2 regions of the Amycolatopsis sp. NPDC047767 genome follow, and region 2 is predicted to be linked to the other one. Evidence: riboswitches for the same ligand, from Rfam matches in the RefSeq annotation. Region 2 holds a riboswitch; the other holds the start of a gene.
The links. A riboswitch is a leader RNA that binds a small molecule or an ion and turns the genes downstream of it on or off. The one in region 2 is predicted to bind S-adenosylmethionine.
Positions count from the first base shown of each region.

Region 1: another riboswitch for S-adenosylmethionine. It lies ahead of AB0878_RS37435 (ATP-binding cassette domain-containing protein); the one in region 2 lies ahead of thrC (threonine synthase).

Region 1 is NZ_JBEYSJ010000030.1:1,682-7,061, reverse strand. It holds gene AB0878_RS37440 (4-(cytidine 5'-diphospho)-2-C-methyl-D-erythritol kinase) at 1-887, opposite strand, end outside; gene AB0878_RS37435 (ATP-binding cassette domain-containing protein) at 1,116-2,126, opposite strand; SAM riboswitch class I at 2,340-2,430, opposite strand; gene AB0878_RS37430 (TetR/AcrR family transcriptional regulator) at 2,816-3,400, shown strand; gene rsmA (16S rRNA (adenine(1518)-N(6)/adenine(1519)-N(6))-dimethyltransferase RsmA) at 3,391-4,230, opposite strand; gene AB0878_RS37420 (transglycosylase family protein) at 4,266-5,380, opposite strand, start outside.
Region 2 is NZ_JBEYSJ010000021.1:24,903-30,282, forward strand. It holds gene holA (DNA polymerase III subunit delta) at 1-936, opposite strand, end outside; SAM riboswitch class I at 1,102-1,235, shown strand; gene thrC (threonine synthase) at 1,249-2,514, shown strand; gene AB0878_RS31545 (ComEC/Rec2 family competence protein) at 2,541-4,925, opposite strand; gene AB0878_RS31550 (ComEA family DNA-binding protein) at 4,922-5,380, opposite strand, start outside.

The DNA.
Region 1 (5,380 bases), on a different contig from region 2:
ACGCGCACCGTCCGGCACACGCCGGCGCCGGACAGCTCGGCCGCCACCTCGACGGCGGCCTGCGCGTCGGCGCAGAGGAACGCGCACGTGGGCCCCGAGCCGGACACGCAGCCGGCCAGCGCGCCCGCGTTCACGCCCGCACGCAGCGTGCGGCGCAGGCCGGGGCGCAGCGACACGGCGGCCGCCTGCAGGTCGTTGCCCAGCAGCAGCGCGAGCTGACGCGGGTCACCCGAGGCGAGAGCCTCGACGACGGGGGTGTGCGAGCCGATGCGCGGCGGGTTGCCGTCGGCGCGAAGGCGGTCGAGCTCGCCGAACACCTTCGGCGTCGACAGGCCTTCGGTGTCGAACGCGAGCACCCAGTGGAACGTGTGGCGCGACAGCACGGGCACGAGCTGCTCACCACGGCCGGTGCCGAGCGCGGTGCCGCCGTAGAGCGCGAAGGGCACGTCGCTGCCGAGCTTGCCCGCGATGGCGGCCAGCTCGTCGCGCGTCACGTCGAGCTTCCACAGCGAGGCCAGGCCGACGAGCGTCGCCGCCGCGTCGGCGCTCCCGCCCGCCATGCCGCCCGCGACGGGGATGCCTTTGCGCAGCACGATCCGCACCTTCGGGTCGTCGCCTTCGGCGCGACCGGCGTAGGTGGCGAGCTCCTGGGCCGCGCGCCAGGCGAGGTTGGTGGCGTCGGTGGGCACCGACCCCTCCCCCTCGCCGAAGACCTCGAGCCCCGGGTCGTCGGTGACCGCGACGGTCACCTCGTCCGTGAGCGACAACGCCTGGAAGACGGTGACCAAGTCGTGGTAGCCGTCCTCGCGCAGGTCACCGATGGCCAGGTGCAGGTTGACCTTGGCCGGGACCCGGACGGTGACTGGTGGTGGAACTACGGCGAGCACCCGTCAAGCCTACGTGGCCGGGCGCCTGGCCTCCCCACCAGGAGAAAACAGCCGTTTTCAGGACGGCTGTCCCAACCTCTCGGACACGCTCCCGACTCTCCCGTCCCCCAGTCCCACCGCACCCCACCGTGGCGTTGGTTGCGCTCAACGCACCCAATGCGGCGTTCGTTGCGTTGAACGCACCGAACGCCACAGTGGGGCGCGGTGAGCCGGAGGTGTGACGAGCGGTCAGGCGGCGACGCTCTGCGCGGCCCGCACGGCCGGCGTCACATGGGCGCCACGGTCGGCGATCCACGCCAGCGCCGCGTCGGCGCGCTCGCCGCGGACGCCGATGCGGAAGCGGGCGATCGGGGTGTCACCGATGCGCGTGAGACCGCCGCCGATGGTGGCGACCTCCACGTCGAAGCGGCCGGCCGCCTCGGGCAGCAGGGCGCCGACGGACGCGAAGCCGATCAGCACGACGTCGGCGGACCGGTCGTACTTCGCGGCCTGCGCGCGGGCGGTCTCGATGGCCGGCAGCACCGCCTGCGCGGTCCAGCTGCCCGGCGAGGCGATGAGGTCCAGCACGTGACCGCGTTCGACGACCGCGCCGTCTTCGAGCACCGCGACGTCGTCGCAGACGCGGCGGACGACACCGGCGTCGGGCGTGGTCAGGAGCACGGTGGTGCCCAGCTCGGCGCGCGCCCGGTCGAGCACGGCGAGCACGGCGCCGGCCTCCTCGGGGGCGATGCCGGCGGTGGGGTCGTCGGCGAGCAGCACGGCGGGGCCGGCGGCGAGGGCCTTGGCCACGGCGACGCGGCGCAGCTGGCCGGGCGTGAGGTCGGCCGGCTTCTGCGCGGCCCGGGCGGTGAGGCCCACGAGGTCGAGCAGGTTGCCGACGCGGCTCTTGCGCTGCGGGCCGTCGACGCCGAGCTGCTCCAGCGGCGTGGCGATGTTGCCGGCGACGGTGCGCTCGGCGAGCAGCTCCGGCTTGGTGCCGACGACACCCAGCTGGCGGCGGACCTCACGCAGCCGGCGGCCGTCGAGCGCACCGGTGTTGAGGCCGTCGAGCCGCACGACACCGCGGTCCGGGCGCTCCTGCAGGGCGATGCAGCGGGCGAGCGTGGACTTGCCGGAGCCGGCGGGACCGACCACGCCGAAGAGGGAGCCGGCCTGCACGTCGACGCTCACATCACGCAGCGCGGCGACCGGATTTCCGTTGAGGGGAAAGGACTTGGACACGTTTTCGACAGTGATCACGAAGAGAGCTCCAGGCATGAGGCGCAGCACCGTTTCCGGGCGCGCCGGGCGTCACCGAATTACCGTCCTTTTCGGACGGTGCGCAGAATTGCGGAAGAAAGATCAGGCGATGACTGTGGAGCGTCGACACGCACATACCGTGCGGCGACCTTCATCGACGACGCGCCGCCGGGTCAACAGGAGCGGGCGGGCTACCCTCTGCATCGGAAACAGCCTCCATCGGTCCTGGCTGTAGCACCTGCCCCATGGGGGGTGGTTGCTGCGACTTCGGCGAGCCAGGTCTCTCAGTCGCTCGGGATGGACGTTTCTGAGTAAAGCCGATCCCATTGGGTGAACGCAAGCGCGTTGGTGCAGATCACACGAGTGGTGGTGCCCGGATACCGGGACACCCGCAGCCACATCGTGGACCCCGAAAGCTCCGGCACCGAATTTCTTCCGCGCGGCGAATCCAGCCCTTATTCCACTGTGGACGCCGCCGATCCCTGGTGGAGGTGCGATTCCGGCCCGACAATTCCGCGACGGCCCGCGCGTGGGTAAATGACGGTTCGGCCAGGTAGTTCGCCACGGCGAGACACCGCGTCTTCCCGGCCGGACACCCGCTCCCGTCCGCGAGCCGATTCCGGCCGGCTCACCCCATCCGTGATACACGCGTATCCTATACAGTCGTATCACCAACGCGGAGGAGAACCGTGGCGCACCGGGTCGACCACGAGCAGCGCCGGCGCGAGATCGCCACGGCGGTGTGGCGGATCGCGGCCGAACGCGGGCTCGACTCCGTGAGCATGCGCGAGGTGGCCGCCGAGGCGGGCGTGTCGCTGCGGCTGGTGCAGTACTACTTCGAGACGAAGCACAATCTGCTCGTGCTCTCCCTGCGTTATCTGCACGAACGCGGCGAGCAGCGCACGCAGGCCCGCATCGCGGCGCAGGTCGACCAGAGCGTGCGCGGCGTGGTCCGGACGCTGCTCACGGAACTGCTGCCGCTGGACGCCGAGCGTGAGCTGTCGCTACGCGTCCACCGCGCCTACTTCAGCCGCACCCACAGCGACCCGGCGCTGGCGAAGGTCTTCCTGCAGGCCGAGACGCCGATCGAGGACCTGCTCACCAGCCTGCTGCGCCGCACGGTTCTCCCGCCCGGCGTCCAGCCGCGGCAGGAAGCGAACCTCCTGGTCGCGGGCTTCACCGGACTCGGCCTCGACGTCCTCCACGGCCGCTTCACGCCGGGCGAGGTCCTGGCGACGCTGGACTACCACCTCGGCCGACTGTTTCAGGCTTGAGCCGCGAGCCGCACGAAGTCGTGCACGTCGAGCTGCTCGCCGCGCGTCTTCGGGTCGATGCCGGCCGCCACGAGGAGCTCACCCGCGCGGTCGGCCGAGCCGGCCCAGCCGGCGAGAGCCGCGCGCAGTGTCTTGCGGCGCTGGGAAAACGCGGCGTCGACGACTTCAAACAGGCGTTGCCGCTCGACGCCCTCCACCGGAGTGCCGCGTTCGAAGGACACGAGCGACGAGTCGACGTTCGGCACCGGCCAGAACACCGACCGCGGCACGGCGCCGACCTTGCGCGCCGGGCCGTACCAAGCGAGCTTCACGCTGGGCACGCCGTAGATGCGGCTGCCGGGACCGGCGGCCATGCGGTCGGCGACCTCGGTCTGGACCATCACCATCCCGCGCTGCAGCGACGGCAGCTCGGCCAGCAGGTGCAGCACGACGGGGACCGCGACGTTGTACGGCAGGTTCGCCACCAGCGACACGGGCTCGGCCGGCAGGTCCGCCGCGCTGATCCGCAACGCGTCGGCGCCGACCACGGTCAGCTGATCCGCGACGGAAGCGGCGCGTTCGGCGGCCGTGCGCGGAAGCCGCGCCGCCAGCTTCGGATCGATCTCGACGGCCACCACGCGGGCACCGGCGTCGAGCAGGCCCAGCGTCAGCGACCCCAGCCCGGGGCCGACCTCGAGAACGACATCGCCCGGCCGAACTCCGGCCAGCTCGACGATGCGGCGAACCGTGTTGGGGTCGTGCACGAAGTTCTGGCCGAGCTTCTTCGTCGGCCGGACGTCGAGCTCGTCCGCCAGCCCGCGGATCTCGGCAGGCCCCAGCAGTTCAACCACCGGGGAAGCCTACCGAGCCTCGGGAACTGCGGAACTCAGGCCCGCTTGCCGCAGACCGGCCAGGCGCTGTAGCCACCGCGAGCGTCGCGGACCTTCTCGGCAATCGAGATCTGCTGCGCGCGCGAAGCCTGGTTCGGGTACGCCGCGTACTGGTCGCCGCCGTAGGCATCCCAGGTGCGCTTGTCGAACTGGAGGCCGCCGTAGTAGCCGTTGCCGGTGTTGATCGCCCAGTTGCCGCCGGCCTCGCACGCTGCGATCCGGTCCCACGCGGAACCGTCGCCGATCGCCGGGTCGGCGGGCTTCTTCGTGCCCACCTTGAGGATCTTCGGCTTGGCCTCGAGGAGGACCTTCACCGAGACCTGCTCGCGGGAGACCTCTTCGCCGTTCTTCTTGGTGACCTTGTAGGTCACCATCTTCTGGCCCGGGGTGCCCGGGTCCTGAACGGTGGTCTTGCCCTGCTCGAGCGTCGGGTCGTCGACCTTCTGCACGTCGGGGTCGATGGTCTCCTGCTGGTTGACCATCGAGATGCCCATGCGGCTGACGTGGACTTCGGCGCCGTCCTTGAGGGAGACGTTCAGACCACCCTCGACCGCGTCGTCCGGGCCGAGGTTCATCTTGAAGTCGGAGAGGAACTCCTTGGTGGTCACCGCGTTCGTGGTGACCTGGCGCGGCGCGTTGGTGCCGTCGAAAAGCGTGATGTGCTTGAGGGTCTTGACCTGCACGGTCGAGCCCTCGAGCGGCAGCTCGCCGGTGCCGGGCATCGACGTCCAGGCGCCCTTGCCCATCATGTCGGCCATGCCGAGCTGGGTCATGGCCTCGCCGAGCGTGGTCGCGCGCACCCAGGACGGGCGGGACACACCGTCGACCACGAGGTTCAGCTGGCGACCGCGCTCGAGCTTGATGACGCCGCCGTCGCCGACCTCGGCCTGCGGCGAGGGCGAGAGCGAGTCGTGGGCGCCGACGGAGAGGCCGGCGTCTTCCAGGACCTCGCCGACGGTGTCGCCGTAGCTGTGGACGGTGACCTCGTGGCCGTCGACGTCGACGGTCACGCTCTTGTTCATCGCCAGCGCCGCGGCACCGCCGCCGCCGACGGCGATCAGGACGGAGAGCACAGCACCCTTGAGGAAGCGGCGCTTCCAGGTGCGGGTCG
Region 2 (5,380 bases):
CGCGCGTTCCAGGGCGTAGTCCGCGTCGGCCGCCACGCCCTTGACCTCGGCGTTCAGGCGGGCGACCACGCGCATGGCGGTGGCGAGGCCGTCCTGGCCCCAGCCGCGGGACTGGCCCTGCGCCTTGCGGATCTTCCACGGCGGCATGCCCAGCTCGCCGGCCATCTGGTTCGGGTTGCCGCGGCCGGCGGCGGACACGCGGGCGATCGTGCGCACGGCGTCGGCGAGGGCGTCGGCGACCAGGACGTGCGGCACGCCCAGCTGCATGGCCCAGCGCAGCGACTCCAGGGCCGCCGCGCGGTCGCCGCCCACGGCCTTCTCCGCGACGGCGAAGCCGGTCACGTCGGCGCGGCCGGTGTGGTAGCGGCGCACGGCCTGCTCGTCGACCACGCCACCGGTGTCGGCGACGAGCTGCGTCGCCGCGGAGGACAGCTCACGCAGGTCGGAGCCGACGGTGTCCATCAGCGCCATCACGCCCGCGGCGTCGATCTTGCCGCCGACGCGGCGCACCTCGTTGCGCACGAACGACTCGCGCTCGGCCGGCTTCGTCAGCTTCGGGCACTCGGTGATCTCCGCGCCCGCCTTTTTCAGCGCCGCGGGCAGCGCCTTGGCCGCCTTGCTGCGCCCGCCGCCGTTGTGCACGACCACGAGCACGATCCCGTCGGCGGGCGCCTTGAGGTACGCCATCACCGCGTCCGCCAGCTCCTGCGAGATGTCGTGCGCGGAGTCGAGCACGATGACCCGCCCCTCGCTGAACAGCGAAGGACTCACCAGCTCGGCGAGCACGGGCGGTGTGAGTTCGGACACCCGGTTGCGCGTCATCTCGGCCGTGGAGTCGATGGCCCGCGCGGCGTCCAGCGACGCGCGGACAGCCCGCTCGATGAGCAGTTCTTCCTCACCGAGGACGAGGTGGAGCGGCGCGGGTGCGGTGGTCACCCCGCCATCCTCTCACCCGCCCGGCCCCGCGCCCGCTCCGGTGATGTGCGCCGCCACCGTGGCACGAGGTGATCGCCATGTCGTACGGTGTACCCGAGGCAGCGCCCCGCTCCGCCGGAAACACAGCTCCACCGGAAACACCGCGGCGCGCCGACAACTGAACACCGCTCATCCAGAGGGGCAGAGGGAACGGCCCGACGAAGCCCCGGCAACCGGCGTACAGCCTGTCTTCCCGAATTTGCGGGATAGCTGACGACCACGGTGCCAATTCCGGCCCGCGTTTGCGGGGCAGATGAGGAAAGGAACCTCGCGATGACCGTTACCCTCGGCACGACCTCCCCCAAGAAGACCCTGGACCTCGGTCCGGCCGTCGAACTGGTGTCGAAGGAAGAGGGCCACCGGCAGCCGCTCGCCCCGGAGTTCGTGTCCGCGGAGGACTTCTCGCCGCTCGAGGTCGCCTACGACTTCGGCCGCGTGCGCCGCGAAGACATCGAGGCCGGCCCCAAGAACATCTGGCGCTACAAGAAGCTCCTTCCCGTCCCCTCGACCGTCGAGGAGATCCCGAACACCGAACCCGGCGCCACCCGTCTGGTGAAGGCCGACCGCCTCGCCAAGGCCCTGGGCCTGAAGTCCCTGTGGGTCAAGGACGACACCGGCAACCCCACGCACTCCTTCAAGGACCGCGTGGTCGCCGTCGCGCTGGCCGCGGCCCGCGAGTTCGGCTTCGAGGTCCTCGCGTGTCCCTCGACCGGCAACCTGGCCAACGCGACGGCCGCCGCCGCGGCCCGCGCCGGCTGGCGGTCGGTCGTGCTGATCCCGAAGTCGCTCGAGCGCGCCAAGATCCTCACCACCGCCGTCTACGACGGTGACCTGATCGCCGTCGACGGCAACTACGACGACGTCAACCGCCTCGCCACCGAGCTCGCCGGCGAGCACCCGACGTGGGCGTTCGTCAACGTCAACGTGCGCCCCTACTACTCCGAAGGCTCGAAGACGCTCGGCTACGAGGTCGCCGAGCAGCTCGGCTGGCGCCTGCCGGAGCAGATCGTGGTGCCGATCGCCTCGGGCTCGCAGCTGACCAAGGTGGACAAGGGTTTCCGCGAGCTCGGCCAGCTCGGCCTCGTGGAAGCCAGCCCCTACAAGGTGTTCGGTGCGCAGGCCACCGGCTGCTCCCCCGTCTCGGCCGCCTTCCGCGCCGGACACGACGTGGTCCAGCCCGTGAAGCCCGACACCATCGCCCGCTCGCTCGCGATCGGCAACCCCGCCGACGGCCCCTACGTGCTCGACGTCGTCAACCGCACCGGCGGTGCGATCGAGGACGTGAGCGACGAGGAGGTCGTGGAGGGCATCCGGCTGCTCGCGCGCACCGAAGGCATCTTCACCGAGACTGCCGGCGGCGTCACCGTCGCGACGGCGAAGAAGCTCATCGAGACCGGCAAGCTCGACCCCGAGGCCGACACCGTGCTGCTCATCACCGGCGACGGCCTCAAGACGCTCGACGCCCTCGAAGGCCGCATCGGCCCGAAGGCGACCGTGCCCCCGTCGGCCGAGGCCGTGAGCAAGGCCCTCGGCCTCTGAGCTGACCGGGCCCGCGGGCCGCACCCCTAGCGGGGCGGCCCGCGCGGCTCACCCCGGCGCGCCACCGCCGGCCCGCCGGCACCGGGCAGCACGGCCGTGTCACCGTCCACATCGGTCCGCGTCACCAGTACACCCAACGTGCCCAGCACGTCCACTGTGGACTTCGCCGGGTGCCCGTAGCTGTTGCCCGCACCCACGCTGATCATCGCCGCCCGCGCGCCCACCGCCTCGAGGAACTGGGGCAACGAGTACCTGCTGCCGTGGTGCGGAACTTTCAGCACGTCGGCGTGCAGGTCCACTCCCTCGGCCAGCAGGTCGGCCTGCGCGGCCAGCTCCACGTCTCCGGTCAGCAGCACCCTCCCGGCCGCCGTGGTCGCGCGCAGCACCACGGAACTGTTGTTGATCATCGTGCCGTCCTGCAGAGCGGCCGCCCGCGCCGTGACGTAGCGCGGCCCGAGCACGTCGAGCGACAGCCCCGGCCAGTCGAGCCGCTGCCCGTCGCTCAGCTCCAGCAACGGAACGTGGTGCGTCGCCGCCTCCTGCGACACCTGCTGCCACGCCCACGCCGGCGCGCGCCCGGGCCCGACGGCGATCGCCCCCACGGCGCGGCCGTCGAACACCGACGACAGCCCGCCGATGTGGTCGGCGTGCAGGTGGCTGAGCACCAGCAGCGGGATCCGATCCACGCCGAGCCGCCGCAGGCACTCGTCCACCGGCCCCGGCTCCGGCCCGGTGTCCACGACCACCGCCCGCCCGGCCTCCGCCGTGGCCAGCACCACGGCGTCGCCCTGGCCGACGTCGCACTCCACCATCGCCCAGCCCTTCGGCGGCCAGCCGGGCGAGAGCACCCGCGGCGGCACCACGATCAGCAGCACCGCCACCAGTCCCATCGCCACCACCAGCCGCGCGCGCCGGAACCGGAACGCGACCACCACCACGACCACCACCCCGGCCGCGCACACCCCGCCCCACCAGCCACCCGGCCACGTGAGCACCGCACCCGGCGCCCGGGCGCCGTGCCGTGCGACGGTGATCAGCCAGCGCGCCTCCGGATCGGCCAGGTGCACCAGCACGTGCCCGGCCCCGGGCCACCACGGCCCGACCACCGTGGCCAGCACCCCGAGCACCGTGACCGGCGCGACGACGGGCGCCGCCAGCACGTTGGTCACCACCGAGACGAGGCTCACCGTGCCCGCCATGCCCGCGATCACCGGCGCGGTGACCACGAACGCCGCCAGCGGCACCGCGATCCCTTCCGCGTACCCCGGCGGAATCCCCCGGCGCACCAGCGAATCCGCCCACCTCGGCGCCAGCAGCACCAGCCCCGCCGTCGCGAACACCGACAGCGCGAACCCGAAGTCCGCCGCCATCACCGGATCCCACGCGACCAGCACGCACACCGAGAACGCCAGCGCCGGCGACGCGGAGCCACGCCGGCCCAAAGCCAGCGCCAGCAGCGCCACCCCGCCCATCACTCCCGCCCGCAGCACGCTCGGCGCCGGACCGACGAGAATCAGGAAGCCACCCAGGCACAACCCCGCCGCGACGGCCGACACCCGCGGCCCGATGCGCAGCAACCGGCACAACAGCAACACCGAGCCGCACAGAATCGCGAGATTTCCCCCGCTGACAGCCATCAGGTGCGTAAGCCCCGACTCCGTGAACTCCTGCTCGACCTGCTCCGGCAACGCACTCGTGTCACCCAGAACCAGTCCGGGCAGCAGCCCCGCCGGCTCTTCCGGCAGCACCGCGCACAGCTCGTGCAGCCCCACCCGCAACGCCGCGGCCGCCCGCTGCCACCACGGCGCCCGCGTGACTCCGACCGGAGCGCCCTGCAGGTAGACGACCGCGGCCGTCAGCTCACCCCCGCGCGCCGGCGCCAAGCGACCCGCCGCCGTGACCTCCTGGCCCGGCAGGAGAGCGCCCCACCCGGCCACCGGCGCGAGCAGCAGGACCCGGCCGGTGGACACCACCGGCCGACCGTCCACAGTGGCCGATTCCACCCGGGCGTCGATGGCCACCGACCGCGTGCCCGCCTGCTGATCGGCGTAGCCGGCGCTGTGGATCGGCCGCGGTCGCTCGGTGACCTCGACACGGACCGTGGCGGTCACCCCGTGCGCCGCGGCTTGGCCGAGCGGGTCCTGCTCCGCTCCCCTGATGCGCCACGCCGTCGGCAGCGCCACGACGAGCCCCAGCACCAGCAGCGCGCCGGCCGCGCCGAGCCACCGCCCACGCCGCCGCGCGAGCAGCACGGCCGACAGAACCGCGGCCACCACTCCGAAAACCTCGGCCGCCCACCACCCGAGCCGCAGGCCCGCCAGCGTGCCACCCCACGCCGCCAGTGCCGCCGGAACGAGCCGGAGGTCGTGGTCACGCCACGACGGCGCGGCGTCCTGCTGGACGAACATCATCCGACCGTCACCTGCTCGCGCAATTTCTCGAACTTGCTTTCGCCGATGCCTTCGACGTCGCGAAGTTGTTCGACGCTGGAGAAGCCGCCGTGCTGGGTGCGCCAGTCGATGATGCGGCCGGCGGTGACCTCGCCGACGCCGGGCAGGGTGTCGAGCTGCTCAGGCGTGGCCGAGTTGAGGTCGAGCTTGCGCGGAGCCGCGCCGGCGCCGGCCGGGGCCGAGGACGCGACCGTGATGCCGACCGCGAGCTGCTCGCCGTCGGTGAGCTTGCGGGCGAGGTTCAGGCTGGAGAGATCGGTGCCGGGGTCCGCGCCACCGGCGGCCCGCACCGCGTCGGCCACGCGTGAGCCGGCCGGAACGGTGACGAGGCCGGGCGCGCGGACGTGGCCGATTACGCTGATCACCAGCTTCGCCGAGGTCGAGGACGCCGGTGCCGCGACGGAAGGGTGCGTCTT